DNA from 4 places in the Streptomyces sp. NPDC047917 genome. Region 1 is predicted to be linked to each of the others. Evidence: riboswitches for the same ligand, from Rfam matches in the RefSeq annotation. Region 1 holds a riboswitch; each other region holds the start of a gene.
The links. A riboswitch is a leader RNA that binds a small molecule or an ion and turns the genes downstream of it on or off. The one in region 1 is predicted to bind cobalamin.
Positions count from the first base shown of each region.

Region 2: linked by a shared signal. The riboswitch ahead of metE (5-methyltetrahydropteroyltriglutamate--homocysteine S-methyltransferase) and the one ahead of ACGF8B_RS32595 (prenyltransferase/squalene oxidase repeat-containing protein) in region 1 are both predicted to bind cobalamin.
Region 3: linked by a shared signal. The riboswitch ahead of ACGF8B_RS29010 (prenyltransferase/squalene oxidase repeat-containing protein) and the one ahead of ACGF8B_RS32595 (prenyltransferase/squalene oxidase repeat-containing protein) in region 1 are both predicted to bind cobalamin.
Region 4: linked by a shared signal. The riboswitch ahead of ACGF8B_RS05585 (ribonucleoside-diphosphate reductase subunit alpha) and the one ahead of ACGF8B_RS32595 (prenyltransferase/squalene oxidase repeat-containing protein) in region 1 are both predicted to bind cobalamin.

Region 1 covers NZ_JBIDCA010000014.1:315,807-322,962, forward strand. Annotated here, with positions in the region: gene ACGF8B_RS32580 (ABC transporter ATP-binding protein) at 1-318, opposite strand, end outside; gene ACGF8B_RS32585 (energy-coupling factor transporter transmembrane component T) at 315-1,502, opposite strand; gene ACGF8B_RS32590 (hypothetical protein) at 1,507-2,427, opposite strand; gene ACGF8B_RS32595 (prenyltransferase/squalene oxidase repeat-containing protein) at 2,424-5,201, opposite strand; cobalamin riboswitch at 5,314-5,450, opposite strand; cobalamin riboswitch at 5,527-5,666, shown strand; gene ACGF8B_RS32600 (hypothetical protein) at 5,763-7,156, shown strand, end outside.
Region 2 covers NZ_JBIDCA010000004.1:297,698-304,853, reverse strand. Annotated here, with positions in the region: gene metE (5-methyltetrahydropteroyltriglutamate--homocysteine S-methyltransferase) at 1-1,653, opposite strand, end outside; cobalamin riboswitch at 1,815-2,031, opposite strand; gene ACGF8B_RS11120 (histidine phosphatase family protein) at 2,144-2,743, opposite strand; gene ACGF8B_RS11115 (CbtB-domain containing protein) at 3,006-3,221, shown strand; gene ACGF8B_RS11110 (CbtA family protein) at 3,249-4,022, shown strand; gene ACGF8B_RS11105 (GNAT family N-acetyltransferase) at 4,103-4,609, opposite strand; gene ACGF8B_RS11100 (tetratricopeptide repeat protein) at 4,777-5,160, opposite strand; gene ACGF8B_RS11095 (pirin family protein) at 5,339-6,304, shown strand; gene ACGF8B_RS11090 (NAD(P)/FAD-dependent oxidoreductase) at 6,855-7,156, opposite strand, start outside.
Region 3 covers NZ_JBIDCA010000012.1:256,040-263,195, forward strand. Annotated here, with positions in the region: gene ACGF8B_RS28995 (ABC transporter ATP-binding protein) at 1-614, opposite strand, end outside; gene ACGF8B_RS29000 (energy-coupling factor transporter transmembrane component T) at 611-1,906, opposite strand; gene ACGF8B_RS29005 (SCO2322 family protein) at 1,903-2,613, opposite strand; gene ACGF8B_RS29010 (prenyltransferase/squalene oxidase repeat-containing protein) at 2,610-3,884, opposite strand; cobalamin riboswitch at 3,995-4,130, opposite strand; gene ACGF8B_RS29015 (MBL fold metallo-hydrolase) at 4,281-5,321, opposite strand; gene ACGF8B_RS29020 (NUDIX domain-containing protein) at 5,452-5,922, opposite strand; partial or broken gene ACGF8B_RS29025 (XRE family transcriptional regulator) at 5,927-6,640, opposite strand; gene ACGF8B_RS29030 (aldehyde dehydrogenase) at 7,057-7,156, shown strand, end outside.
Region 4 covers NZ_JBIDCA010000002.1:421,500-428,655, reverse strand. Annotated here, with positions in the region: gene ACGF8B_RS05605 (extracellular solute-binding protein) at 1-1,229, opposite strand, end outside; gene ACGF8B_RS05600 (GntR family transcriptional regulator) at 1,509-2,273, shown strand; gene ACGF8B_RS05595 (DUF3311 domain-containing protein) at 2,499-2,753, shown strand; gene mctP (monocarboxylate uptake permease MctP) at 2,750-4,384, shown strand; cobalamin riboswitch at 4,550-4,691, shown strand; gene ACGF8B_RS05585 (ribonucleoside-diphosphate reductase subunit alpha) at 4,831-7,156, shown strand, end outside.

The sequences.
Region 1 (7,156 bases):
GTAGGCGAGTTCTTCCTCGACGGTGTCGGTGACGAAGCCGTCGAGGGGGTCCTGGCCGACGACGCCGACGACATCGGCGAGTTCGCGCGGGGGGTGGTCGGCGGTGTTTCGCCCGTCGACGGTGACGCGGCCGGAGAGGGTGCCGCCGGTGAAGTGGGGAACGAGGCCGTTGACGGCGCCGAGGAGGGTGGACTTGCCGACGCCGGTGTGGCCGACGACCAGGCAGAGCTCGCCCTCCTCGACGGTCAGGTCGACGTCGCGCAGGACAGGTTCGGCCGTGTCCTCGTACTGGACGGTGACCTGGTCGAAGTGGATCACTTGGGTTCCTCGGTGCGCTGTGCGGGGACCGCCGCGCGGGTCGGTGGGGCCGGGGGCGGGGCCAGGAAGCCGGCTGCCCCGGCAAGCAGGATCGCGGCGGCCGGTACCAGGGGCAGGGGCGGCCAGCTGAGCGGGTAGATGGAGGGGTTGAGTTCGGCGGCGTTGAAGCCGGCATGGGTGAAGAGCAGGAAGGCGGAGAGGACCCCGCACCCGGCTACGGCCCATTCGGCGAAGCGCCACGGATCGGGCCGGTAGGTGGTCCGCGTGATGCGGCGGCCCCCGAGGTGCAGTCCGGCGAAGCAGAGCAGGGCGCCCGCTCCCATGGCGGGAAGACCGAGCAGTGTGGGGGCGGTGGCGTCGAGGAGTCCGTACGCCCCGGCGCACAGCCCGCACATGCCCAGCAGCATGAGGGCGCCGGTGGCGCGGCGGGAGCGGGGGGTGGCGGTGCCGGCGCGCCCGTAGCCGCGGGAATCCATGGCGGAGGCCAGGCGCAGGGAGCGTTCCAGAGCGTCTTCGAGGACGGGGACGATGATGCCGCGGAGGGCGCGCAGGCCCTTGGAGCGGCCGGCCCGAAGTCTTTTGGCGCGGTGGACGCGCTGGACGCTCTGGACGAGTTGGGGGGCGACGCTGAGGGAGACGGTGACGGCGACACCGAGTTCGTAGAGGGCTCCGGGCAGGACCCGCAGGGCGCGTTTGGGGTTGGCGAGAGTGTTGGCGGCGCCGATGCAGCAGAGCATGCAGGCGAGGCGCAGCCCGTCGGTGGCGGCGGAGAGCAGCGCTTCCAGGGAGACGGGGCCGCCGAGCTGGATGCCGGCGTACCAGTCGGGGGTGGGGACGTGCGGCAGGGAGAAGAGGAAGTGGTCGCGCGGGGTGATGCCGGTGGCGAAGATCGCACGGAAGGTCACCCGGATCGCGACGACGGTCAGCGCCAGGTACAGGTAGTACTTGAATCCGCGGGCCCACGGGGCCTCGGTGCGGCGCATGGTGATGACGTGGCCGAGGACGGCGAGGACGAGGAAGAGCAGCAGCGGGTTGTTGGTGCGGCTGACGGCGGTGGCGAGGGCGAGGGCCCAGACCCACCAGGCGACGGGGTGCAGGCTGCGGGGCAGACGGCGGCCGCCCGTGTCCGGCGCCGGGCCGGACACGGGCGGCTTCACCGCTGCTGCGGGGAGGGTGGGTGCCACGCGGCTACTCCGCACGGCGGCGGCGCTTGGCCGCGTACACGGCCGCGCCACCGATCAGGAGGACGAGCGCTCCGGTGGCGACGGCGGGCAGGTACGAGCCCACGTCGTGCTCGGCATCCGCGGCGGGAGCAGCCTCCACGACCTGCGGGCCGGGGGGCGGCGCCGCTGCCGCGGGAGCACTGGCCGATGGGGTCGGGGTGACGCTCTCGGAGGGACTCGCCGACGGAGAGGGGCTCACCGGGGCCGTGGGGCTGGGCGGCGGGGTCGTCGCCGGGGCGGCCGGGGGCGGGCTCTCAGGCTTGGGCCCGGTGTTGACGTTGGGCGGGAGCGGCGCGGCGGTGCGGGTGTCCTTCGGCGCGGGACCGCCGGTGGGCTTGGTGTTCTTGGCACGGAGCTGGTCGGGGGTGACGGTGGGCTTGCCCTCGGTCCCCTCGATGTTGGTGCCGCCGAAGATCCACAGGTCGACGCTGCCGGGCCTCGGTTTGTAGAGCATGGCGCCGAGCTGGCTGTACTGCCAGGTGTTCTGGCCGGGGTCGGCGTGCCAGTAGGACCAGTAGGCGGAGGCGGGCGGGGTCAGGACGCAGTCGTCCTGCTGGGCGGTCGGGTACTGCTTTCCGCCCTGGTGGCCGCTGTAGCCGATGCGGCAGATGAAGGCGGGTCCGTCGTGCCCGGTGCCGGTGGTGGCCCAGCCGCCCTGGTTGAGGAGTTCGTAGCCGGTGGTCGGAGTTGTCCCGCAGGAACGGTAGACCGGCCCGCCCCAGTGGCTGAAGTCCACCGCGAGAACGGCCCCGGAGGAGGTGGTGCACCGGCCCATCGGCTGGGGCGCGGCCCCGGCCGGGGCCGCGGTGGCGGTGAGGGCCGCCACCGCCAGCCCCAGCGCGGCGGTTGTCCGGGCGAGGGCCCGCGCGACGCGGTTGCGGCTCATGCCCCGCTCCCCGGTGCCGGGCGGCGGCGCTTCGCTGTGCGGGTGACGCCCCAGCCGCCGAGGACCAGGACCAGGGCCGCGGCGGCGAGAGCGCCGACCTGGGCTCCGGTGGAGGCGAGCGGACCACCGGCCGACCCGGAGCCGCCTGCGGATCCCGTGCCGCCGCCGTTCTCGCCCGGGGTCACGATGACGGGCGAGCCGTTGCCGCCGGACGACGTGGCACCCGAGGTGCCCCCTGACGTGCTGGGGATCGGCTCGGGCGTGGTGCCGGTCAGGTCGCGCTTCAGGACGCCGAAGGAAATACCGGTGGCGCCTCCGACGGCCTGGGTGGAGGCGCGCAGGTCGGAGCCCGTCTGGCCGCCCTTGGCGACGTTGAAGCCCCCGTCGCTGTTCTGCTGGCTCGCCAGGAACTTCCGGGCCTTGGCGATCCGGGCGCTGTACTTGGACGCGTCCAGGGAGAGGCTCTGGACCGCGAGGGCCGCGGAGTTGACGGAGTTCCCGGAGGCTCCGGGGAAGCCGCCGTCCTTCTTCTGCTGGGTCGCGAGCCAGGACAGTGCCTTGTCGACCGCGGCCTGGGATCCGGCGTCGGGGAGGAGATCCACGGTCATGGCGGCCATGGCGGTGGAGTCCACTTCGGGGCCGCTGTGCTCGCCGATCAGGCTGGCCCACGCCCCCGAGGGGGCTTGCAGGCTCTTCAGGTAGGCGGCGGGCTCGGCCGCGGCATCCTTCTCACCGGCGCGCAGCTGGGCCATGACGCCGAGGGACTGTTTGAAGACGGACGTGGCGTAGGCGTAGTTGCCCTTGGCCGCGCATTCCTGGACGGTCGATGTCTTCGCCTGGCAGGTGATCTCGGCGAGTGCGGCGATCAGGTCCTGGCCGCCGAAGCTGCGGGGGTCGCGTCCCACGGACTCGGCGAGCACGGCAGCCTTGCCGATGGAGCCGCCGTTGGCGTATTTCGTGCCGACGAGCGTCCACTCGTGGATCCCGCGCTTCTGCCCGTCCTTGCCCCCCTTGTCCATGAAGTCGACGATGTTGCGCAGGGCGGCGTTGTCCCCGCCGGTGGCGGCGAGGGCGTAGGCGCCATCGATGGTCAGGCCGTAGTCGGCGAAGCCCGAACCGGGCTGGCTCTCGTAGAAGCGGCCCTGGACCAGCCGGGACGGGGCGGTCAGGTAGGCGACGCCCTTCTTCACGTCAGGACCTTCACCGGCCGGCGGCTTGGTCGGCGGGTCGGTCGGGGCCGGCGGGTCGGTCGGCTTCGCGCTCAGGGCGACGAGATCGCTGCCCGCCCCCGCGATCGCGGCCGTCGCCGTCGGGAACAGGCGGGATTCGGTGTCGTCCTCGGCGAAGCCGAATCCTCCCGTCGGGAGCTGGTGCTTGGAGAGCCAGGAGATGCCGGCGTCCGCGAACGCCTCGTCACCGAGGGCACGCAGCGCCTGCGCGGCCCACGCGGTGGCGGCCGGATTTCCGGTGGTCTCGTAGTACACGCCGGGCCATGCGCCGGTCGTCAGCTGGGACCGCTTGAGGTAGTTGCGGGCCTTCTGGAGCACCGCCTCATGGCCGCCCGCACGTTCCAGGGCGAGGGCGATCAGACCGGTGGCGCCGGCCTCGCTTTCGCAGCCCATGCTTCCGGGCCGGATGAGGACACTGGTGAACCCGCCGTCCTCGCACTGCAGGGCGGTCAGCCGGGCCACGGAGCCCGCCGGGGGCGTCACGCCGGCGTTGACGAGGGCGATGACGGCCATGGCCTGCGCGTCGGCCTGTCCGGTCGTGCGGAAGTCGCCCTTGGTGAAGCAGCCTTCGACGTTCTCGCCGTCGCCGATGTCGCGGGGGCAGGCGTACTTCACCAGGTCGCCGAGCAGGTCGTGGCCGCCGAACGCACGCGGATCCTTGCCCGTCGCCTCGGCGACCAGCGCGAGCCGGGCTGCCGCGGTGGCGTCCGGGATGCCGTCCTTGCCCGCCGGGTAGGCGTACGCGTCGGTCTGTGCCGGCGTGGCGAGGAAGTCCGCGGCCTTCTTGGCCACGGGGCTCTTGCGGTCGGCCGCCGCGAGGGCGAACACGGCCTCCGTGGTGAGGAAGTGGTTCGGTGTGGTGGAGCCCTCGTCGACGACGCGCTCCCCGTCCGTCAATGTCCCGGTGACCCAGCGGGTGGCTGCGGGCACGTCGACGCGCCCGGCCGGCACCTTCGGCGGGGCCGTCGGAACGGTCGGGTCGGGGGTGGTGAAGCCGCGGATGTCGTCCGGAGTGAAGGATGGCTTGCCCTTGGTGCCGGCGATGTCGGTACCGCCGTAGACCCAGGCCTCCACGTCGCCCGGCTTCGGGTTGCGGGCCATGGCGCCCTGCTGGCTGTAGGACCACTTCCGCTGGCCGGGCGAAGCCGTCCAGTACGACCAGTAGGCGGTGGCCTGCGGCGTGAGGACGCAGCTCTCCTTGTCGGGCGTGGGGTACTGCGTGCCGATGCCCTTGCCGATGCGGCAGATGAAGGCCGGACCGTCGTGGAGGGTGCCCTCCATGGTGAATCCGGCGGTCTGCAGCAGTTCGTAGCCGGTGATGGGGGTGGTGTCGCAGCCCCTCTCGACGTTGCCGCCGAAGGGGCCGAAGTCGACCGCTACGATGGCGCCGCTGGTTGCTGTGCACTGCTCGATGGGATCGGCCGAGGCGGGCGCCGTCCCGCCGACGAAGACCATGCTCGCGCCGAAGGTCAGCAGTGCCGCCGATACGAGGGACACCAGCTGCCTGCTGCCCCTGCGTTGCTCTGATTGCTCTGCGGTCCCCACCACGGCCCCTCGTGTCGGCCGGGCAGACCAGTGCGTGGCAAGAGGGCTCCCAAGGGCCAGAGGCCGCAAGAGAGCCGTTTCGAACCACGCCGTAGTCCGCGACGGCGTTTCTCGCTGTAAAAAACTTGGCTCCAGGCATTCCGACTCACCCGGGCGGTCCCGGGCCTACGGTTGCGGGTCAGTGCCGGATTTCGACCGGCTTCCCCTGGAGCTGAGTGCTTATCAGTCGGAGTGGACCACGCGGATAAAGACACCGTCAAGGTGGTCTGCGTCTTACCTGGCAGGCTCTGGCCCCGCTTGAGCGTGTCCGCTCGCAAGTGGCTGGCGGAGCTCTGATCACTCGGGTAGCGTCCTGGGCTGCCACATGGGGGAACCTGGTGCGAATCCGGGGCTGACGCGCAGCGGTGTGGGACGGCAGGGGGCCGTTTCCGAGCCCGAATGCCCGTATGGCGAAGCACATCACAAGCCGTACCACGCGTTCGGACGGCCGCCACCGCGCTCCGGGCTGTCCGCCCGCACGAGCTCCGGTCTGGTCGGCGTCCCTCATCCCAGGAGCAGGCCATGTCCCGTCCCCGTACCTCTCGCCGCCTCACGCTCACGGTGCCCGCCGCGCTCGGCGCCCTCGCGCTGACCGCGCTGCCGGCATTCGCCACTTCGTCGCCCGCGCAGATCGCCACGTCGAAGACGAATGGCGTGACGTATCTCAAGTCCCTTCAGGCCGCGGACGGTTCGTACGCCGGCTCCGGTCTGTCGAACGAGTGGGCCTTCAGCACCTTCGCGGCGACCGGCACCGCCGTCGTAGACGTCTATCCGGGCGGCGACACCACGAAGAACGCCCGTACCGTCTACCGCAACCTGCTGTCGACGGCGGGCTGGCCGCAGGCCTCCCCGGTCGTGACCGACTACGAGCGCGGCACCCTCAACGCCTACGCCGCCGGCATCGACCCGGCCCGGGTCTCCGCCTCCCGCAACCTGATCGCCAACATCTACTCCTACTGGCAGACGGCGGAGGCGGGCTACTTCGGCCCGTCCGGAAACTTCAACGGCACCGTATTCGCCGCTCTGTCGCTGGGGGGTGCAAAGACCCAGAGCGGCACCAACCGCGTCCCGCAGGCACTGACCGACTCGATGGTCACCCGCATCCGCGCCAACCAGCACGTCGACGGCGGCTGGACGTACCAGAAGGGCGAGGGCAACCCCACCGTCCTGAACTCGGCGAGCGACGTCGACATGACCGGCGCCACCATGGCCGCACTGTGCGTCTCCGGTGTCCCCAACACCGACACCGACGTCGTTCAGGCCAAGAACTTCCTCAAGAGCACGCTCGTCTCCGGCAGCGGCGCCTTCAATTCCCTCTACGGGGTCAACACCAGCTCCAACGGCTGGGGCGTCGCCGGCCTCAACGCCTGCGGCTTCAACCCGCAGACCGGCGACTTCCTCACCGGCAGTGGCAAGACGCCCATCGACTTCCTGATCGCCAACCAGTACAACCCGGCCGGTGGCTTCAAGTACAAGCCCTCCGACACCACCCCCTCCGCCTATTCCTCGATCGACGCATTGCGCGCCGTCGCGGGCGGCGGCTTCACCACCGCCCCGCCCGTTCCGGTCACCCCCGGTGCCCCGCAGTGGGTCGCCCAGTCCACCTTCACCGCCGGAACGGCCGCCAAGCTGGCCCTGACCGTCGACGACGGCGCCGGCAGCCTCAAGGTCTGCTCGGTGTCCGTCACCCCCACCGGGACGACGACCACCCTCGGTGACGTCCTGGGCGCCGCCGTCAGCGCCGCCTCCCCGGCCGGCTGCGTCACCAGCGTCACACCGTCGTCCGGTACGGGGACGATCACCGCGGTCAACGGCAAGGCCAGCAGTGGCTCCAACACCTGGAAGGTGAGCGTGGACGGCTCCTCCTTCGCGGGGGCGGCCAGGAACAAGGTCATCAACGTGGGCGACACCATCGC
Region 2 (7,156 bases), on a different contig from region 1:
CCAGTGGACCGTCATCGGCTCCGGGCGCGCGATGTCCCCGGCCAGGATCGGCGGCCGCACATACCGGGTGCCGTACGACTGGACCCAGCCGTGCCGGGTGGCGAGGCAGCCGGTGAGCCGTTCGGCGAAGTACTGCACCATGTCGTTGCGTTCCGGCTCGCCGTGCACCAGCACATCGATGCCAGCAGCCTCCTGGAAGGCGATCACTTCCTGGATCTCGGCCTCGATGCGTTTGCCGTACGCGGCGGCGTCGATGTGCCCTGCCGCCAGGTCGGCTCGTGCGGTGCGCAGTTGAGAGGTCTGCGGGAACGAGCCGATCGTGGTCGTCGGCAGCAGCGGTAGCCGGAGCCGGGCGCGCTGAGCCACCGCCCTTTGCGGATAGGGCAGTTCACGGCGCGAGTCGGCCGCCGTGACGGCCGAGGTGCGGGCCCGTACCGCCGGATCGTGGGTGATCGCGGAACCCGCCCGGGAGGCCAGGTCGGCGCGGTTGGCGACGAGTTCGGCGGCGATCGACGCGGTGCCCCGGGCAAGCCCCCTGGCGAGCGTGGCGATCTCGGCCGACTTCTGCCGGGCGAAGGCCAGCCAGCGCCCCACCCGTGGGTCGACGTCGCGCTCGGCGGCCAGGTCGAGCGGCACGTGCAGCAGCGAGCAGGAGGCCGCCACATCGACCCGGCCGGCCAGACCGAGCAGGGTGCCGAGCGTGGCCAGGGACTGCTGGAGGTCGTTGATCCACACGTTGCGGCCGTCGACGACCCCGGCGACCAGCCGCCTGCCCGGCAGACCGCCGACCCCGGCGAGATCCCGCAGATTGGCGGCCGCCGGACCGGTGAAGTCCATCGCGAGGCCCTCGACCGGAGAATTCGCCAGTACGGCGAGTGCGTCACCGAGCCGGTCGAAGTACGAGGCGACCAGAAGCCGCGGCCGGTCGGCGAGCGCACCGAGATCGCGGTAGGCACGTGCGACGGCGTTCAGTTCCGCGGGGGAACGGTCCTGCACCAGCGCGGGCTCGTCGAGCTGAACCCACTGGGCACCGGCCGCACGCAGATCGGCCAGCACCTCGGCGTACACCGGCAGCAGCCGGTCGAGCAGGGTCAGCGGTTCGAAGTCGGCGGCGACACCGGGAGCGGGCTTGGCCAGCAGCAGATAGGTGACCGGACCCACCAGCACCGGCCTGGCGTCGTGCCCGAGCGCCAGCGCCTCCCCGAACTCCCGGACCTGCTTGGTGGAGTCGGCGGCGAAGACGGTGTCGGGGCCGAGCTCCGGCACCAGGTAGTGGTAGTTCGTGTCGAACCACTTGGTCATTTCGAGCGGCGCCACGTCCTGTGTACCGCGCGCCATCGCGAAATAGCCGTCCAGCGCGTCGGTCGCGACGGCTTCACGGTGCCGGACGGGCACGGCACCGACCATCACGCTGGTGTCCAGCACATGGTCGTAGTACGAGAAGTCACCGGTCGGGACCTCGTGGATGCCGTCGTCGGCAAGCCGTTGCCAGTTGGCGCGGCGCAGTTCTTCGGCGGTCTCCCGGAGGGCGGCTGCGGTGACGCGGCCCTTCCAGTAACCCTCGACGGCCTTCTTCAGTTCCCGGTCGCCCCCTTGGCGGGGGTAGCCGTACACGGTGGCCCGGGCTGCCGCGACTGCGGACTCGGTGGTCACGTGACTCTCCTTCGCGAGCGTGTCCTGGTACGACCCCGGGACGGATCGCAGACGCGAAGGGATGACGGACCGGGCGGATCCGCGGCGCCGTGCCGACGCGCGTGACCTGCTCGATATGTACGCCGACCCGCCCACGAGGTCACCGGGATCACCGTGCGCGTCCGACGCGCACGGGCAGTGGCAGGTCTTCGGACTCGTGGGCGCGTCCCGTGTACGAGACACCTACTGGCCGTCGCTTCCCGGACCCGTCGGGTCCAGTGCTCGATGACGGCGGTCGTTCCCACTCACCGCTGCGGGGCAGTCCCGGATTCCCACCGGGTTCCCTCTTGCGACGCGCCTGCCTGGCGGACAGGGCGAACCAGCTGCGCCCATCACCATAGGGGGTCCGCTCCGGATCCCGGACAGCACATTCGGATCGGCAGGATCGGCAGGGCCGACCGGACCGCGGGCCGGATCGGATCGGTCAACCGGATCGGATCGGTCGGCCGGGTCAGACGGCGGGGCCGGTCGCGGGGGACAGCTGCTGCCCGCACCGCAGGTTCCACCGACCGGAACGGCCGCTGAGCGCGGTCAGCGTCAGCGGGGCGACGTCCAGCCGCCAGAACGCCTCCACCGGCAGAGCGAGTGCCCCGACGGTCACCGCCCGCACCACCGCCGGCTCGACGACCGCCAGCACGCGGCCGCCCCCGCGGTCCCCGGTGGATTCCAGCGCGTCCAGCCAGCGTCCGGCCCGGGCGCAGAGTTCGAGCAGGGACTCGCCACCGTGCGGAGCCGCCGAAGGGTCGGTCAGCCAGGCCGACACCGCCTCCGGCTCGGACGCGCTCACCGCCGCCAGCCGCCGACCGCTCCACCGTCCCATGTCCCAGCCATGGACGGCGGGTTCGGGTCCGGCCCGCAGCCCCAGCGCGTCGGCGGTCCCGGCACATCGTTCGGACGGCCCGCGCAGATACCGGTCGGCGGCCGGCACCGCGGCCGCGACCGCCTCCGCCCGCCGGACCCCGGCCGCGTCCAACGGCGCGTCACCGTCGAACCGGGCCTCGCGCAGCGCGGCGTTGAGCGCCGGTGAGACCAACATCACCTGTACTGCCATGGCCCGGTCAACTCCCTGAACTCTGGCCCCTCGGGTGTGCCCACCATGGCATCCGGGCGGTCGGGCCCCGTCACCGGCACCATGGCGGCACCTGTCCCCAAGCGGTATGGTCACGGCGAACATGACGTAGGTGTGACGGAAGTCCGGTGAGAATCCGGCACGGTCGCGCCACTGTGAACCCGTACCTGTGCGGGAAGTCAGACCCAGCACCCACGTCTCAGGCACCACGATCGGGACGCGTGTTCCCTCAGGAGGTTCTGTCATGGCACAGACTGCTGCCCCCGCCACCGCCGTACCGGCGATCACCCCCATCTCCCTGAAGGCCATCGCCCCCTGGGCGGTCTTCTTCGGGATCCTCATGCTCGTACTGCTGTACTTCGTCGGTGCCGAGCAGGGCGCCACCGCGGTCATCTCCGGCGAAGGTGTCCACGAGTGGGTCCACGACGGCCGCCACCTCCTCGGATTCCCCTGCCACTGACGTACCGTCCGATCCTGGGGAAACCTCATGAACTCCATATCTGTCAGAGCCCTGCTCGTCCGCGGCATGCTGGCCGGACTCGCCGCGGGCGCGCTCGCTCTGCTGGTCGCCTACTTCCTCGGTGAGTCGCGTGTGGACGCGGCCATCGCCCTGGAGGAGGCGCACAGCCACCACCACGACGGCGGCGAGGAACTGGTCAGCCGCACCATGCAGTCGACCGCCGGCCTCGCCACCGGTGTACTGGTCTTCGGCGTCGCCATCGGCGGCATCGCCGCACTCGTCTTCTGCTATGCCCTCGGCCGGATCGGCAGGTTCGGCCCCCGGGCCACGGCCGCGCTGATCGCGGGCGCGGCACTGCTGACGGTGTACGTCGTCCCGTTCCTGAAGTACCCGGCCAACCCGCCGGCCGTCGGCAACCCCGACACCATCGGTCCGCGCACCGCGCTGTTCTTCCTGATGGTCGCCCTCAGCGTGCTGCTGGCCGTCGCCGCCGTCATCCTCGGCAAACGGCTGGCTCCCCGTCTGGGCAACTGGAACGCGACGGTCACGGCATCCGCCGCGTACGTCCTGGTGATCGGGGTCGCCTACGCGTTCCTGCCCTCGTACAACGAAGTCGGCAAGGACTTCCCGGCCTCCCTGCTCTGGGAGTTCCGACTGAGCACCCTCGCCGTGCAGACCACCCTCTGGGTGAGCTTCGGGCTCCTCTTCGGCCATCTGACGGACCGGCTGCTCGCACCGAGGACCGGAACCGTCACCACCGGAGGCAGCGGCGCGAACCGCCCGGCCACCGCGGCCGGCTGACCGGCACCACACACGCGGGCGGAACGCCGGAACCCCGACGGGACCTCCCGTCGGGGTTCCGGCGTTCCGCCCGCACCGGATCACTCCTCGGACCGCGGGCCCCAGTCGGTCCGGTAGTACTTCAGCCGCTCGTCCTGCTTCTCCAGACGCATGCCGACGGCTTCCATGACGCGCTGGGACGCGACGTTGTCCAGGTCGGTGTCACCGTGCACACGACGCACCCCCTCCTCACGGGCGAACAGCAGCAGGGCGCGCAACGCCTCGGAGGCGTAACCCATTCCCTGTGCCGAGGGGACGAGGCCGTAGCCGATCGTGACGTCCCCGTCCTCGTCCGGCGCGCCGTGGAATCCCATCCCGCCGATCACCAGTCCGTCCGTGCGGCGACATATCTCGTACGAGCAGAAGGGACTCGGATCGCCGGTCGTCTCACAGGTCTCCAGGAAGCGCTGGGCCGCGGACTTCTCCCCGGGGGACGGATAGCCGGGCGCCCAGCGGGCCCCCTCACCGGGCGTGCCGGAGATCACCCGCAGGGCGTCGGAGGCGTTCATCGGGCGGAGCAGGAGGCGAGAGGTCTCAAGGTCGGTCATGAGCGAGTGGAATATCACGCGGGACGAGCACACGGCATCCGAAAATCGGCCGGGCGGCCGCCGACGGCGTCGATTCCGGTGTGCGGGCGATGCGCACACGACGCCGCGCCGGCCGCCCGTGCCGTGCGGGCGCCGCGCCCGCCGCCCGCACCGTGCCCCTCCCGGACTCAGGTGCCCGACGGCCCCTGAGCAGCCGCTCCGTCCGGAGCGGAGCCGAAGTCCCCGGAGAACGCCGCGGCCATCCGCAGATGACCGGCCGCCTCCGCACTCCGCCCCTGACGCTCAAGGGTGCGGCCGAGCATCAGCCGCGCGTAGTGCTCGACCGGGTCGCGCTCCAGCACCGCCCGCAGCTCCGTCTCGGCCTTGCCGAGCCGTGCCGAGTGGTAGTAGGTCCGGGCCAGCAGCAGACGCGTCGACACCTGCTCCGGGACCTCCTCGACCAGTCCCTCCAGGATCCGGGCCGCGCTCATGTACTCCTTGGCCTCGAAGAACATCCGGGCACGGTCCCAGCGGTCGGCAGCCGTGCCGAACTCGAAGTAGGTGTCGCTCACTTGACCTCCTCGGTAACGGATCGCGCCGGGCTCCTGCCCCGCTCCGTCCGACCGGTGGCCGAGCCGCTGCCCAACCACCCTGTGACTGGCCCAACGGCGCATGATGATTGAATATTCCACTAACTTGTCGGCGTGGGTACCGGCTCTCCCGGACCCGCTCAGGAATAGGTTGAGCGCCATGAGCAATCTCGATCGCCAGGCCGCACTCTCCGTCTGTGGAGGACGGGGGTTTGTCGTCGCCGAGCCCGTGCGTGAACTCCTCACCCCTCGCCACGTCCGGCTGGGTGAGTCCACCGAGGTCCGCAGACTGCTGCCCAACCTGGGCCGCCGGATGGTCGGCGCCTGGGCCTTCGTCGATCATTACGGTCCCGACGACATCGCGGACGAACCCGGGATGCAGGTGCCGCCGCACCCCCACATGGGCCTGCAGACGGTCAGCTGGCTGCATGAGGGCGAGGTCCTGCACCGGGACAGCGTCGGCAGCCTGCGCACGATCCGCCCGCGCGAACTGGGGCTGATGACCTCCGGCCGGGCCATCAGCCACTCCGAGGAGAGCCCGAAGGCCCACGCGAGGTTCCTGCACGGCGCCCAGCTCTGGGTCGCCCTCCCGTCCGCCCACCGCCACGTCGAGCCCCACTTCCAGCACCACACCGACCTGCCGACCGTCTCCGCCCCAGGCCTCACCGCCACCCTGATCCTGGGCGAGCTGGACGGCACCACCTCTCCCGGCACCGCGTACACCCCGATCGTCGGCGCCGACCTCGCCCTGGCCGCCGGCGCCGAGGCCCGGCTGCCGCTGGACCCGGACTTCGAGTACGCGGTGCTCTCCATGTCCGGCAGCGCCGAGGTCGACGGCGTGCCCGTGCAGCCCGGCTCCATGCTCTACCTCGGCTGCGGCCGCTCCGAACTCCCGCTGCGCGCGGACAGCGACGCGGGCCTCATGCTCCTCGGCGGCGAACCCTTCGAGGAGGAGATCGTCATGTGGTGGAACTTCATCGGGCGCTCCCACGAGGAGATCGAGGAGGCCCGGCGGGCCTGGACGGAGACCTCGCGCTTCGGCGAGGTGAAGGGCTACGACGGCGACCGGCTGCCCGCCCCCGAACTCCCGCCCGGCCCCCTCAAGCCGCGTGGCCGAGTGCGCTGACGTGGCCTTCCGCGGGTGGCGCCGGCTCGCGAGCCAGTGAGCCGGCGCTGGTTGCGGCACCTCGGGCGGTATCGAACGAACCGGCCGGCGGTGGTCGGCAGGCGACCCCGAGAGTCGTGGGTGTGGCCAGCTGGTGCAGGGGCTGCTCGGATCAATGCTGACCCGACGCCGACTTCCCTGATGGCCAGTCAGCTTCCGGCGCCGGGGTTACGACACCCGCCCGGGCTGCCATCGCGACCGCGTTGCGGCCCGGGGCGCTGAGCCCACCACGGCGGTTCCCAGCCGCGTGTCGACCGACGCCCGGCAACCTACGGCTCCTCCCTCCTGCAGCACGAAGGAGCATGCACTGCTGTGTGACTTCTACAATCCGGAGAGTCGCCTCCGCCTGGCTCTGTCACACCGCCGTGGTGCTGTGCTGGACCCGTCGGTGGCCATTCCTCTCGGACGCTCATCGGCGTTCCGGGCTCGTCGGCCGTGGATGCAGGTGTGAATCCCGCGTCCCGGAGATCCTCGCCGGTTCCATGGTGTCGATTCCGTCCGTGTTCTTCCCTCACATGAGCAGGTGACGATCGCCGTCCAGTCGTCGGCGTTCGAAGACGAGCCGGACGGCGGCGGATCCCTCGCCGACGGCGGCGGCGACCCGCTTCACGCTGCCGCTGCGTGCGTCGCCGACACAGAACACGCCCGGCTCGCTCGTTTCGAAGGGCAGTGGTGCCCGGTCGGCTTCCCAGGCGCTGTCGAGATCCTGTCCGGAGAGCAGGAAGCCGTTGCGATCCGTCGCCAGCCGACCGCCGAGCCAGCTGGTGCAGGGCGTTGCGCCGATGAAGACGAAGACGGCGCCGGCCTCCAGGC
Region 3 (7,156 bases), on a different contig from region 1:
ACCCGCTCCAGTCGGTGCTCCGCCATCAGGACCGTCGTACCCAGGTCGTGCACCAGCCGTTGCAGCACGGCCAGGACATCCTCGGCCGCCGCCGGGTCCAGCGCGGACGTCGGCTCGTCGAGGACCAGGACCTTCGGGTGCGGGGTGAGGACGGAGCCGATCGCGACCCGCTGCTGCTGGCCGCCGGAGAGCGTGGCGATCGGCCGGTCGCGCAGCTCGGCCAGCCCCAGCAGGTCCAGCGTCTCCTCCACCCGCCGCCGCATCACGTCGGGGGCCAGGCCCAGCGACTCCATGCCGTAGGCCAGCTCGTCCTCGACCGTGTCGGTGACGAAGTGGGAGAGCGGGTCCTGCCCCACCGTGCCGACCAGATCGGCGAGTTCGCGCGGCTTGTGGGTACGGGTGTCGCGGCCGTCGACCGTGACCCGGCCGCTCAGCGTGCCGCCGGTGAAATGCGGCACCAGACCGGAAACGGCCCCCAGCAGTGTCGACTTGCCGACCCCGGACGGGCCGACGAGCAGCACCAACTCGCCCTCGGGGACGGTCAGATCGACCCCCGACAGGGTGGGGCGCTCGGTCCCCTCGTAACGCACCGAGACCTGCTCGAACCGGATCACTGGATCTCCTTGGAATTCGGCGCACCGGCCGGTGAGGTACCCGTCGGCGCAGTACGCACCGGCGCGGTACCCGTCGGCGCGGCGCCCACCGGCGTACCCACGGGCGCAGCACCCGCCGATGCAGCACCCGCCGATGCAGCACCCGCCGGTGCCGCCGCCGACGTACCCACCGGCGGCACCGGCGCCACCACCGCGGGCAACAGCCCGATCAGCACCGCCGCAGCCGGCCACAGCGGAAGCACCGGCGCGGTCAGCGGAACGACCCCCGGGTGCAGCGCCTCCCCGTAGGCACCGCCCGCCCAGATCATCGCCACCGCCACCACCACGCCCGAACCCGCCACCAGCCAGGCCCGCACACCCCACCGGTCGGGCCGGTAGCGGGTACGGACCGAGCGGGCCCCGCCGAGCCGCAGCCCGGCCAGCGCGGCGACGAGCCCGGCGATCAGCAGCGGCACCCCGTACACCGCGCCCTGCGCGGCCAGCAGCCCGTACGTACCGGCGCACACCCCGAGCAGTCCGCCGAGCGTGAGGACGTTCGTGGTGCGGCGGACCGCGGGCGGGACCTGGGCGCTGCGCCCGTAGCCGCGCGCGTCCATCGACGCGGCCACCGCGATCGAACGCTCCAACGCGCCTTCCAGGACCGGCAGTCCGATCTGGAGGACCGCCTTGATGCCACCGGTCGGACGGCCCCGCAGCCGCCGTGCGGTGCGCAGCCGCACCACATCGGCGACCATGTTCGGCGCGAACGTCATCGCGACGACGACCGCGACGCCCGCCTCGTACAGCGCACCGGGCAGCGACTTCAGCAGCCGGGCCGGGTTGGCGAGCGAGTTCGCCGCACCGATACAGATCAGCAGGGCGGCCAGCTTCGCCCCGTCGTACAGCGCGAAGACCAACTGCTCGGTGGTGACCCGGCCACCGAGCCTGACCCCCTGCGCCCAGTCGGGCAGCGGCACCTCGGGGAGCGTGAACACCGTGTGCGTACCGGGGATCGGGGAACCCAGGAACACGGAGAAGACCAGCCGCACGGCGACGACGAACAACCCGATCCGGATGAACGCCCCGTACGAACGGGCCCACGGCGCGTCCGTACGGCGCGCGGCCACGACGTATCCGGCCACCCCCACCAGCAGCCCGAGCAGCAGCGGATTGGTGGTCCGGGACGCGGCGGTTGCCAGGCCGAGCGCCCACAGCCACCAGGCCCCGGCGGGCACGGCGTTGCTGCGGGTCGCCTCGGGAGCGCGCAGCGGACGACGCCGTGCCGGGGCGGCGGAGCGGGTCCGGGCGGTCATCCGCGGCGGCGGCGGGCCTGCACGACCGCGGCGATGCCGAGGAGGAGCACGGCGCCCACCCCGACGAGCACCCCGGCGGACGGGCCGCCGCCGGAACCGCCCGAGGTGCTGGCGGCCGCGGATCCGGCCGGTGACGCGGGGACGGACGCGGACGGGCCGGGCGTGCCGTTGCCGCCATCGCCGCCGCCGTTCCCGTCGTCGGAGACCTGTTCGCCGCAGCCCGAGCCCGGGTAGCCGGAGATGGCGCAGAGCATCGCGTCACTGTTGTAGCGCAGCGGCTTCGCCACCGAGGCGAGCGCCTCCGCGGCGCTGGCGTCCGGTGCGACCCGCGCGCACGCGGTGCGCGGCGCGGGCGGTGTCTCACCCGCCGGGGCGTCCGCCGCCGTGCCCGGGTCGATGACGAGCGCGATCCGCTTGGTGCCGTCCTCGGCCGGGGTGTCCGCGCAGATCTTCGTGAACTCGGCTGCGCGGCGCGGCTTCGCCGAGTCCTGGGAGTCCTCGCTGACCGAGAACCGGAAGCCCTGCACCGCCCCGTCGTCCGGCCGGACGAGCGACGGGCCCTGGGTGGCGTACGTCCAGCCGGAGCCGGAGCCCTCCCAGAACGACCAGTACCGGTACCCGGCCGCCTGGGCCGGCCCCGCGCCGAGCACGGCCAGGACGGCACCCAGGACCACCAGCAGCGCGGTGGTCCGCCCCGCGCGCCTCACGGCTGCCTGTTCTTCCGGCGACCGCTGGTCAGGAAGAACGCGATGGCCGCGAGGACGAGGGCGATGCCGATGTACCACCACACGCCCCCGATCACGTCGTCGCCGCTGTGGACCTGGTCCTTCTCCGTGGCCTCGTACCCGGTGTCGGCGGACGGGTCGGGCGTCACGACGGAGGCGGGCTCGGGGCCGGCCGCGTTGAGCCGGGCGACCAGGTCGACGCCGCCGAAGTCCCGGGCGTCGTCGCCGGTCGCGTGGGCGGCCAGGATCAGCTGGGCGTAGGCGGCGGGGCCGTTCTGGCCGGCCCAGTCCGCGGAGTTCTTCTTCAGCCAGTCGACGGCTCCGGCCGCCTTGTCCTGGTGGCCGGCCGCGGAGAGCGCGACGACCGCGTCGGCGGTGTTGCCGAAGTCGGGCTGCGGGGTGGTGTCGGTGGCACCGGGCATCGGCGCCAGGTTCAGGTGGCCGCTGCCGGCGAGGGCGCCGGTGAGGTAGTGGGCGCCGTTCTGGGCGGCCTGCTCGGGCGTGAGCGCGGAACCGGACCGGCAGGTGGGCGCCTTGCCCGCGGCGTTGTTCCCGACCGCCAGGGCCTTGCCCATCGTGCCGAGCACGGCGGCCGCGGTGGCGTCCGCGTTCGCGGCGAGCCCGCCCTTCTTGTCGGGCTGGTAGGCGAACGCGCCGCCGTCCTTGCCGCCGCACGGGACGGCGAGGGCGAGCAGCGGATCGTAGGGGGTCTTGCCACCGGGGGTCGTGATGTCCGCGAGCCGCTGCCCCTGACGGGCCAGGGCGCCGATCACCAGAGAGGTGGAGTTGGCGTCACTGGGCGCGCCCGCGGTGTAGCCCCAGCCGCCGTCCTCGTTCTGTACGGACTTCAGCCAGCGCACCGAGTTGTTCACGGTCTCGCGGTGCCCGCCGACCTCCACCAGCGCCTGGGCGGCGGCCGCGGTGGCATTGGTGTCCCGCACCGTCCTGGCGTCGCACGGCTTGGTGGTATCGGGCCGGTACGCGGCGTAGGAGCCGTCGGCGCACTGCTGGCCGATCAGCCAGTCCACCGACTTCGCGGCCGGGGTGACCCCTTCGAGCCGCTGCGCGAGGAAGGCCAGCGACTGCCGCCACACCCCGTCGTAGGTGGGGTCCTTCGTGCCGTACAGCCCGGACGGCAGCGCGACGGACGGCGAGGGCGAGGGGGACGGCGCTGCCACCGCGGCCGGCGCAGCGGCCGCGCAGAGCACGGCGGCGGTGGCGGCGAGCGTTGCTGCGCTGCGACGTACGGTCATGGCGGGCGGGGGCCTCTCCTGCGGGGTGAACCGGGCACAGGCACGCTCAGGCACCAGGCTCCGACCCCGTGTACCTCGACGGTGCCGACCACCGGGGGATCCGGTGGTCCGAGCCGGTCACGACCGCGGACAGGGCATTCCGACTCACCGCCTGCGAAGACGGTTCACGGCTGCGTGGTCAGTGCCGGATTCGCACCGGCTTCCCCCTGAACGGGCATGATGACGACCCGCACACTCTACCGGGCGGCACCGACCGGACTCCGGGCCGGGAGGAGCGCCCCGTACGTGTCACTGCTCACGTACGCGCCTCTGTTCCCCTGCGCGCCACCGCCCACGTAAGCGAGACCACACCCCCCACTCGCCCCCCCACTCACACCACGCACACCGCTCCACCGCTCACACCGCGATGTATGTCACCGGCTCGCTTCCCGGCACCGCCTCCGCGCGCCCGAGCTTCACCAGCCGCCGCAGATGCGCCTCCGCCTCCGAGACGGCGATGTTCCGGGAGCCGTGCGGGATCTGCTCCCACGGCCGGTTCCACTCCATCCGCTCGGCCAGCTCCCACGGTGTCAGCGGCTCCGCCAGCAGCCCGAGCAGCCCGGTCAGCCGCTCCTCGTGATGCCCGAGCAGCTCCCGCACGCGCCCCGCCGCATCGGTGAAGGCGTACTGATGCGCGGGCAGCACCTCGGCGGCCCCGAGCCTGCCGATCCGCTCCAGCGAGTCGAGGTAGTCACCGAGGGGGTCGGTGGCCGTGGCGTCGTCCGGGTCCTCGTACAGCCCGATGTGCGGACTGATCCCCGGCAGCAGATGGTCCCCCGAGAAGAGCCGTCCCCGCCCCGGCAGATTGCCCGGGTGCTTCTCCTCCAGGTGCAGGCACACATGTCCGGGCGTGTGCCCCGGTGTCCAGATCGCCCGCAGTTTGCGCCCCGCCAGGTCGAGCAGCTCACCGGGCACGATCTCCCGGTCCGGAAGCGCGGCCCGCAGCCCCGGCAGCGTCCGCATCCTGCCCCCGCCGGCCGCGGCGACCCGCAACGGCGCGAGGTGCTCCTCGGGCGCCCCGACCGCGGTGAGCTTGGCCGCGAGATACGTCAGCCACCTGCCGGGTTCGGACTCCCGGGTGCGGCGCACGATCGCGGTGTCCGCCGCGTGCATGGCGATCCAGGCCCCGGAGGCCTCGCGCACCTGCCCGGAGAGCCCGTGGTGGTCGGGGTGGTGGTGGGTGATGACCACACCGTGGATGTCGGCCATCTCCGTACCGACGGCGGCGAGTCCGGCGTTGAGCGTGTCCCAGGCCTCGGGATCGTCCCACCCGGTGTCGATCAGCACCGGACCCCGATCGGTGTCCAGGACGTGTACGAGGGTGTGGCCGAGCGGATTGTCCGGGATGGGCACCTTGATGCTGTGCACGCCCCCGCCGTGGTCGGTCACCTGCGTCATGAGGTCCCCATCTCTCTGGACGGCGTACGGCTTCGCGGCTCCGGTGCGACGCCCCCACTGTAACGAGAACTTGTTCCAGTAGTAGCCCCGGTCGACCATCTCGTTCTGGCGTACCTGCCCAGCCGGACGATCACCCCAGGTGCGGCGTCGCCCGGTTCGCCCGGAAGTGGTCGATCCTCAGCCGCTGGGTGTGGTGCATGGGCAGCGCGTCCAGTTCGTCCGGGGCGACGAATCGGAGGTCCGTCGACTCGTCGGAGATGCCCAGTTCGCCGCCGACGACGCGGGCCGTGAACACCACGGCGAACTGGCGGCGAACCTCCCCGTCGCTGTAGGCGATGACATGCTTCGGGTCCGTGTATGTGCCGACGAGCCCGGTGATCTCGACATCGAGCCCGGTCTCCTCCCTGACCTCCCGGACGGCGGCGCCGGGCAGTGAGTCGGTCAGGTCCATTCCTCCGCCCGGCAGGGCCCAGAGGCCGTTGTCCCGCCGTCGCTGCATCAGGATCCGTCCCGCTTCGTCCGTCACCACGGCGGAGGCGGCCACGACCAGACTGTTGGGCTTCGGAGCGTTCGGGTCGTCGTAGAACTCGGTCCGTGCCATGGGTTCACCTTTCCGCGGGTGTGGCGGTCTCCCACGTGGCGCTGAAGCTGTCCGCGTACACGTCGAAACATGCCACCTCCGCGATTGCGCCGCAGGTGCCACACGGGCGCCCGGTGGGCGTTGACGCCCCAGGCGTGTGTGTTGACCAGCATCTGGTCGTCGGTCCGATACAGGCTGTTGTAGAGCGTCGTCCCGTGCGTTCGCAGTTCGATGCCGGGCGTGTTGAGCAGCTGCCGGTAGTGCATGAGCGCCAGTCGGCAGCGGGACTCGATGCCGTGGCCGAACTTCTCCTCGTTTCCGCGCTGTTGGGCATTGGCGCTGTCCGCGTCACCGATGGCGATGCGGACGGCGCAGCCTTCGGCCGCGCGCTTGCGCAGCAGGTCATTGAGTCCGGGATACGCCTCGTGGAGGAACACGGCCGCGTAGACCAGCACGCCGATGTGCCGACGTGCCGAGGCGAAGAGGTCCACGAACATGGAAACGGGAAGGTCTGCCCGTTGTTCGTAGAGTGCCAGGAGCTCGGAACTCACGCCACGTGCGGCACGTGCCTGGCGGAGTGCCGGCCACAACGCGTGCACGTCTTCCTTCAAGTCTCGGCGGCCTTCAGCGCTGTTGCCCGCCGGGGGACGCGCCCGAGGTTGACCCGTCTCTCGACGCTCTTGGGATCGACACCCGTCGCTTCGGCCAGGCCTGCGCGAGTCCACCCTCCGGCTGCCATGGCGGCTCGCAGGCGCTCGTTGGTCTGAGTCGGCCCAGCACCGACCGTTCGTCGAACATTCCCCGTGGTCCGGCACCGACCCGGCGCCGGAGCCCGGGTGCGATGTGTGCGGCGCCCTGGCCGGGGAACGGCGTCGGGCGCGGTCCGAAGGTGACCTGTCGAGGGCCAGCGACGTGAACGTGGAGATTCGGCGCCATCCGCACGCGAAGCGACGGGGGTGTTCATGATCTCGGCGGGAGAGCACCCGATTTTTCTGCCCACGGCCTGTGCGTGGGGCGCCGATCGATCCGGTACGGCCGGGTGATCCCGGCGGGCGCTGTCGCGGTCGTTTACTACTGGAACTGGAACTGGTATCAGTTCTGACACAGAGTCAGATGATGAGGCGGGTACGCACCGGTTCGCGGGAGGCAGCAGCCATGACCGAGCTTGTCGAACACGGAAAACTGTTCATCGGCGGGGAGTTGGTCGATCCGCTGGGCCGGGAAGTGATCGAGGTCGTCTCGCCCCACACCGAGC
Region 4 (7,156 bases), on a different contig from region 1:
TCGGCCGGCGACTTGCCCTGCAGGACCAGCGTCATGTAGGTCTTGATCGGGTTCGGCGGGTTCTCGACCGGCGCCCACTCCGGGATCAGCGGCGTGGTGCCACCGGACTTGGCGGCGGCCGGACCGGCGGCCTCGGCGGCGGGCTGGCCGACGGTGTACTTCTGCATGGCGTCGTTCTTGGGAGACCAGCCGGCCTCCTTGATGAGCGCGCCGTCGTTCTGCTCGGAGAGCGCGATCTTCAGGAACTCCTTGGCCAGGTCCTGGTTCTTGCTGCCCGCGGCCACGGCGAGGTTCGAGCCGCCGAGGAAGACGCCTTCGGGCTTGTCGGCGGTCTCACCGGGGATGGTGAAGAAGCCGATGTCGTCCTTGAGCTTCGGGTTGGCCTTGAGGGCGGTGCCGGCCTCGTAGCCCATCGCGATGATGGCGCCGGTCTTGCCCTTGGCGAAGACCTCGGCCTGCTGCGGGGTGGCCTCGTCCTTGTCCTTGGGAGCCTTGGAGAAGGCCTGGTACTGCTTGTAGACGTCCATGGCCTCGGCGACCTTCGGGTCGGCCAGGTTGGAGACGTACTTGTCGCCTTCCTTCTTGACCGGCGAGACGTCCTTGCCGACGAGCAGGCCGTCGAAGAAGTACCAGTTCTGGCCGGGCAGGTAGATCGGCTCGGCGTCGCCCTTCTTCTCGATGGCCTCGAAGGCCTTGAAGAGGTCGGCGCGGGTCTTCGGCGTCTCGGTGATACCGGCGTCCTTGAAGACCTTCTTGTTGTACATGACGACGCGGTTGCCCACGTACCACGGCAGGGCGTACTGCTTGCCGTCGTAGATGGAGGGCTGGTTGACGCCGTCGGCCCAGGCGGAGCCGATCTCCTTCTTCAGCTCACCGAGGTCGGCGAGGCCGCCGGTCTTGGCGTACGCCGGGGTCTGGGTGTTGCCGATCTCCAGGACGTCCGGCGGGTTGGACTCGGAGAGGGCGGTGGTGACCTTCTGCTGAATGCCGTTCCAGTCCTGGACCTCGATCTTCAGCTTGGCCTTGGTCTTCTTCTCGAACTCCTCGGTGACCGTCTTGGTCCAACCGTCCGGGTTCGAGCCGGACATCGTCCACACCGTCAGGGTCTGGCCCTTGTACGCGTCCGGACCGGCCTTCTTGCCACTGTCGCCGCCGTCGTCGGACCCACACGCCGCGAGGCCGATCATCATGCCCGCGACGCCGATCGCCGCGATGAGCTTGCGCTTCACGCCAAACCCTCCTCAGGGATACTGCAACCCCGCCCACCGCGAAGACATTCGACGAGTACTGCTGGGGCTGGACCTGGTCTTTAATGGTTTAGACCAGTACGGGGAGCTTGGCCTAGACCTTTAGGGGTGTCAAGGGTGTATAAGAAGTGCACTCGCGTCCGTTATAGGACCGACACCTAAGGGAGGGCGACCAGCCGTGACGGGACCGTGCCACCATGTGAGCCGCGACAGACGGAGGAGCCGGTGACGGCAGCAACGCAAGCGTCGGGAAGGCGGACCATGGGTGCCGACGGGGGCAGTACGGAGAACGAGACGGGCGCGGCCACACGGACGGCACGCGTCCCGAAGTACTACCGGCTGAAGCGACATCTGCTCGACATGACGGACACCATGCCGCCGGGCACTCCCGTGCCGCCGGAGCGGACCCTGGCCGCCGAGTTCGACACCTCGCGCACCACCGTGCGCCAGGCGCTCCAGGAGCTGGTCGTCGAGGGCCGGCTGGAACGCATCCAGGGCAAGGGCACCTTCGTGGCCAAGCCGAAGGTCTCACAGGCGCTGCAACTGACCTCGTACACCGAGGACATGCGCGCCCAGGGCCTGGAGCCGACGTCCCAGCTGCTGGACATCGGCTACGTGACGGCCGACGACACCCTCGCGGGGCTGCTCGACATCACCGCGGGCGGCCGGGTGCTGCGGATCGAGCGGCTGCGGCTCGCCAGCGGCGAGCCGATGGCGATCGAGACCACCCATCTTTCGGCCAAACGCTTTCCGGCGCTGCGCCGTTCGCTGGTGAAGTACACCTCCCTCTACACCGCGCTGGCGGAGGTGTACGACGTCCGGCTGGCCGAGGCGGAGGAGACCATCGAGACCTCGCTGGCCACGCCGCGCGAGGCCGGACTGCTCGGTACGGACGTGGGCCTGCCGATGCTGATGCTCTCCCGGCACTCGATCGACGGCCAGGGCGAACCGGTGGAGTGGGTGCGCTCGGTCTACCGCGGCGACCGGTACAAGTTCGTGGCGCGGCTGAAGCGGCCCACGGACTGAGTCCGCACCACCGGTCGGCCCCCGCGGAACGCATCGCTCCGCGGGGGCCTTTCGCGTGTCTTGGTACGGACCGACCATCGTATGTCCGGCCGGATTTCGAGCACGGATACCCACCTGGCCGACCGTTGCCGGACCGCAATGCGGACAGGGGGTGACGGTGACCGGAAGCCTCCCCTAGATTTCCTGCGCATTACAAGGTGCTCAGCGAGGGGACGGAGTCGCCACATGCCAGCAGAACCAGAAGGAAAACCACCCACCGTCACACCGGTGCGGGTGGTCATCGCCCTCTGTCTCGTCGCGCCGTTCGTGGCGATGCTCTGGGTGAGTTCGTACGCGAAGGTGGACCCCACCTTCATCGGTATTCCGTTCTTCTACTGGTACCAGATGCTCTGGGTGCTGATCTCCACCGCGCTCACGATGACCGCGTACAAGCTGTGGCAGCGTGACCAGCGCGCCCGCAAGGGGGGTGCGTCGGCATGAAGGACGGCGTGAACGGCGTCGCGCTCGGCGTCTTCATCTTCTTCTTCGTGGCCGTCACGGTCATGGGCTTCCTGGCCGCGCGCTGGCGCAAGGCCGAGAACGAGGCCAGCCTCGACGAATGGGGCCTGGGCGGACGGTCCTTCGGCACCTGGGTCACCTGGTTCCTGCTCGGCGGCGACCTGTACACCGCGTACACCTTCGTCGCCGTGCCCGCGCTGATCTACACCGCGGGCGCGGCGGGCTTCTTCGCCGTGCCGTACACGATCCTCGTGTACCCGCTGATCTTCACCTTCCTGCCGCGGCTGTGGTCGGTCTCGCACAAGCACGGGTACGTCACCACCTCGGACTTCGTCCGCGGGCGGTTCGGCTCGAAGGGCCTGTCGCTGGCGGTCGCGATCACCGGCATCCTCGCCACGATGCCGTACATCGCGCTCCAACTGGTCGGGATCCAGGCGGTGCTGGACGTGATGGGCGTCGGCGGCGGCGAGAACACCCACTGGTTCGTCAAGGACCTGCCGCTGCTGATCGCGTTCGCGGTGCTCGCCGCGTACACCTACTCGTCCGGGCTGCGCGCGCCCGCGCTGATCGCCTTCGTCAAGGACGGGCTGATCTACCTGGTCATCGCGGTGGCGATCATCTACATCCCGATCAAGCTCGGCGGCTTCGACGACATCTTCGCCAAGGCCGGCGAGGCGTTCTCGCAGAAGAACGCGGCGGCCGGCAAACCGGTGGCCGGACTCGCGCCGGGCGAGGCGGGCCACTGGGGTTACGCCACCCTGGCACTGGGCTCGGCGCTGGCGCTGTTCATGTACCCGCACTCGATCACGGCGACGCTCTCCAGCCGCAGCCGCAACGTGATCCGGCGCAACACCACGATCCTGCCGCTGTATTCGCTGATGCTGGGTCTGCTGGCGCTGCTCGGCTTCATGGCCATCGCCGCCGGGATCAAGGTGGACAACGGCCAGCTGGCCATTCCGCAGCTGTTCGAGAACATGTTCCCGGACTGGTTCGCGGGCGTCGCGTTCGCCGCCATCGGCATCGGCGCGCTGGTGCCCGCCGCGATCATGTCGATCGCCGCGGCCAACCTGTTCACCCGCAACATCTACAAGGACTTCCTGAAGCCGGACGCGACCCCGGAGCAGGAGACCAAGGTCTCCAAGCTGGTGTCGCTGCTGGTCAAGGTCGGCGCGCTGGCCTTCGTCCTCACCATGGACAAGACGGTCGCGATCAACTTCCAGCTGCTCGGCGGCATCTGGATCCTCCAGACCATGCCGGCCCTGGTCGGCGGCCTGTTCACCCGCTGGTTCCACCGCTGGGCGCTGCTCGCGGGCTGGGCGGTCGGCATGGTGTACGGGACGGTGGCCGCGTACGGGGTCGCCAGCCCGACCCAGGCGCACTTCGGCGGCTCGTCCAAGGAGATCCCGGGGATCGGCGAGATCGGCTACATCGGACTCACCGCGTTCGTGCTGAACGTGGTCGTGGCGGTGGTGCTGACCTTCGTCCTGAACGCCCTGAAGGCACCCGCCGGGATCGACGAGACCGCCCCGTCCGACTACACCGCCGACGCGGGCGACCCGGGTGTCGCCACCGAGCTCCCGCCGGCCACCGCGGGGGCTCCGGGCGGCCACTGACGACCGTCGCCCACGGCCTTCCGGCGGCCCGTCGAGCCCCCTGCAACGGGGCGCGGCGGGCCGTCGGCGTGATCCGGCCGGACGGTCCGGGAACGGGCCGCACGGCCCGTTCTGTGGGCCCGACTCGAACGCACGACACAACATGTGGGGGCTGCCTCATCGGGCAGCCCCCACATGTATGCTCGTCCTCGCTGTCGCCGCAGGGGAATCCGGTGCGAATCCGGAACTGTCCCGCAACGGTGTATTCAGTGCGCTTTTGTGCACCCCCGAGTCAGTCCGATGACCTGCCGGCAGCGCATCCGGCTCGACCGAACCGGATGCCCAGACGTCCGGGCCTCGCGGTTGGGCCGGTGGACGCCGTGCGGAGTGCTGCCCTGTCCCGGGTGTGCTCGCGCAGGGCTGCCCCGTTCCCCGCCGGCCCCGAGCCGAGCGAGGGAGAGCACCACGTGACCATCGCGCCAGCCGATCCGGCTTCAGTCGCCGTGTCCGCAGCAGCCGAGTCCGAGGCCGCCGCACAGGACGGACCGGGAACCGCACTGCTGCGGACCCTGACCGACCTGACCGCCGATCTGCCCGACACCGACCCCGGCCGGGTCGCCGCCGCCGCGCTGCGTGGCCGCAGCGCCCGCGCGGACGAGGCCGAGCTGCGGTCGCTGGCGACCGAGGCCGCCGCGGGGCTGATCTCCGAGGACCCCGCCTACTCCCGGCTCGCCGCCCGGCTGCTGACCCTCGCCATCGCGGACGAGGCGGCCGGCCAGGGCGCGGTCTCCTTCTCCGCCTCGGTCGCCGTCGGCCACCGCGAGGGCCTGATCGCGGACCGTACCGCCGCGTTCGTCGCCACCCACGCGGCCGCCCTCGACGCGCTGGTGGCACGCTCGCTCGCCGACGGCGCGGACGACCGCTTCGGCTACTTCGGGCTGCGGACCCTGCACAGCCGGTACCTGCTGCGCCACCCGCACACCCGTCAGGTCGTCGAGACGCCCCAGCACTTCATGCTGCGGGTCGCGGCCGGGCTGGCCGAGGACGAGTCGCAGCGGGCCGTGGACGAGGTGGCGGCGCTGTACGGGCTGATGAGCCGGCTCGACTACCTGCCGTCCTCCCCCACCCTCTTCAACTCCGGTACCCGGCACCCGCAGATGTCCTCCTGCTACCTGCTGGACTCCCCGCTGGACGAGCTCGACTCGATCTACGACCGCTACCACCAGGTGGCGCGGCTCTCGAAGCACGCGGGCGGCATCGGTCTGTCGTACTCCCGCATCCGCTCCCGCGGTTCGCTGATCCGGGGCACCAACGGGCACTCCAACGGCATCGTGCCGTTCCTGAAGACGCTCGACGCCTCCGTCGCCGCGGTCAACCAGGGGGGCCGCCGCAAGGGCGCCGCCGCCATCTACCTGGAGACCTGGCACGCGGACATCGAGGAGTTCCTGGAGCTGCGCGACAACACGGGTGAGGACCAGCGGCGTACCCACAACCTCAACCTGGCGCACTGGATCCCGGACGAGTTCATGCGCCGGGTCGACGCGGACGGCGACTGGTCGCTGTTCTCGCCCGCCGACGTGCCCGGGCTGGTCGACCTGTGGGGCGACGAGTTCGACGCCGCGTACCGGGCGGCCGAGGCCAGGGGCCTGGCCCGCAAGTCGATGCCGGCGCGCGAGCTGTACGGCCGGATGATGCGCACCCTCGCGCAGACCGGCCAGGGCTGGATGACGTTCAAGGACGCCTCCAACCGGACCGCGAACCAGACCGCCGAGCCGGGCAGCGTCGTCCACTCGTCGAATCTGTGCACCGAGATCCTCGAAGTCACCGACGACGGCGAGACGGCGGTCTGCAACCTGGGCTCGGTCAACCTCGGCGCGTTCGTCGCCGACGGCGGGATCGACTGGGAGCGGCTGGACGCCACCGTCCGCACCGCCGTGACCTTCCTCGACCGGGTCGTCGACATCAACTTCTACCCGACCGAGCAGGCCGGCCGCTCCAACGCGAAGTGGCGCCCCGTGGGCCTGGGCGCCATGGGCCTCCAGGACGTCTTCTTCCAGCTGCGGCTGCCCTTCGACTCCCCCGAGGCGCGGGCGCTGTCCACGAAGATCTCCGAGCGGATCATGCTCGCCGCGTACGAGGCGTCCTGCGAGCTCGCCGAGCGCTCGGGCCCGCTGCCGGCCTGGTCGCGGACGCGGGCGTCGCGCGGGGTGCTGCACCCCGACCACTACGACACCGCGCTGAACTGGCCGGAGCGCTGGGACGCGCTGCGCGCCCGGGTCGCGAAGAGCGGGATGCGCAACTCGCTGCTGCTGGCCATCGCGCCGACGGCGACGATCGCCTCGATCGCGGGCGTGTACGAGTGCATCGAGCCGCAGGTCTCCAACCTCTTCAAGCGCGAGACGCTCAGCGGTGAGTTCCTCCAGGTCAACGCCTATCTGGTGGACGAGCTGAAGAAGCTCGGCGTGTGGGACGCGCGCACCCGTGAGGCGCTGCGCGAGGCCAGCGGCTCGGTGCAGGGCTTCGCCTGGATCCCCGAGGACGTGCGGGCGCTGTACCGCACCGCGTGGGAGATCCCGCAGCGCGGCCTGATCGACATGGCGGCGGCCCGTACGCCGTTCCTGGACCAGAGCCAGTCGCTGAACCTGTTCCTGGAGACGCCGACGATCGGCAAGCTCTCCTCGATGTACGCGTACGCCTGGAAGCAGGGGCTGAAGACGACGTACTACCTGCGTTCACGCCCGGCGACCCGGATCGCCCGCGCCGCCTCCGGCCAGACCGCGGCCACCGCCCCCA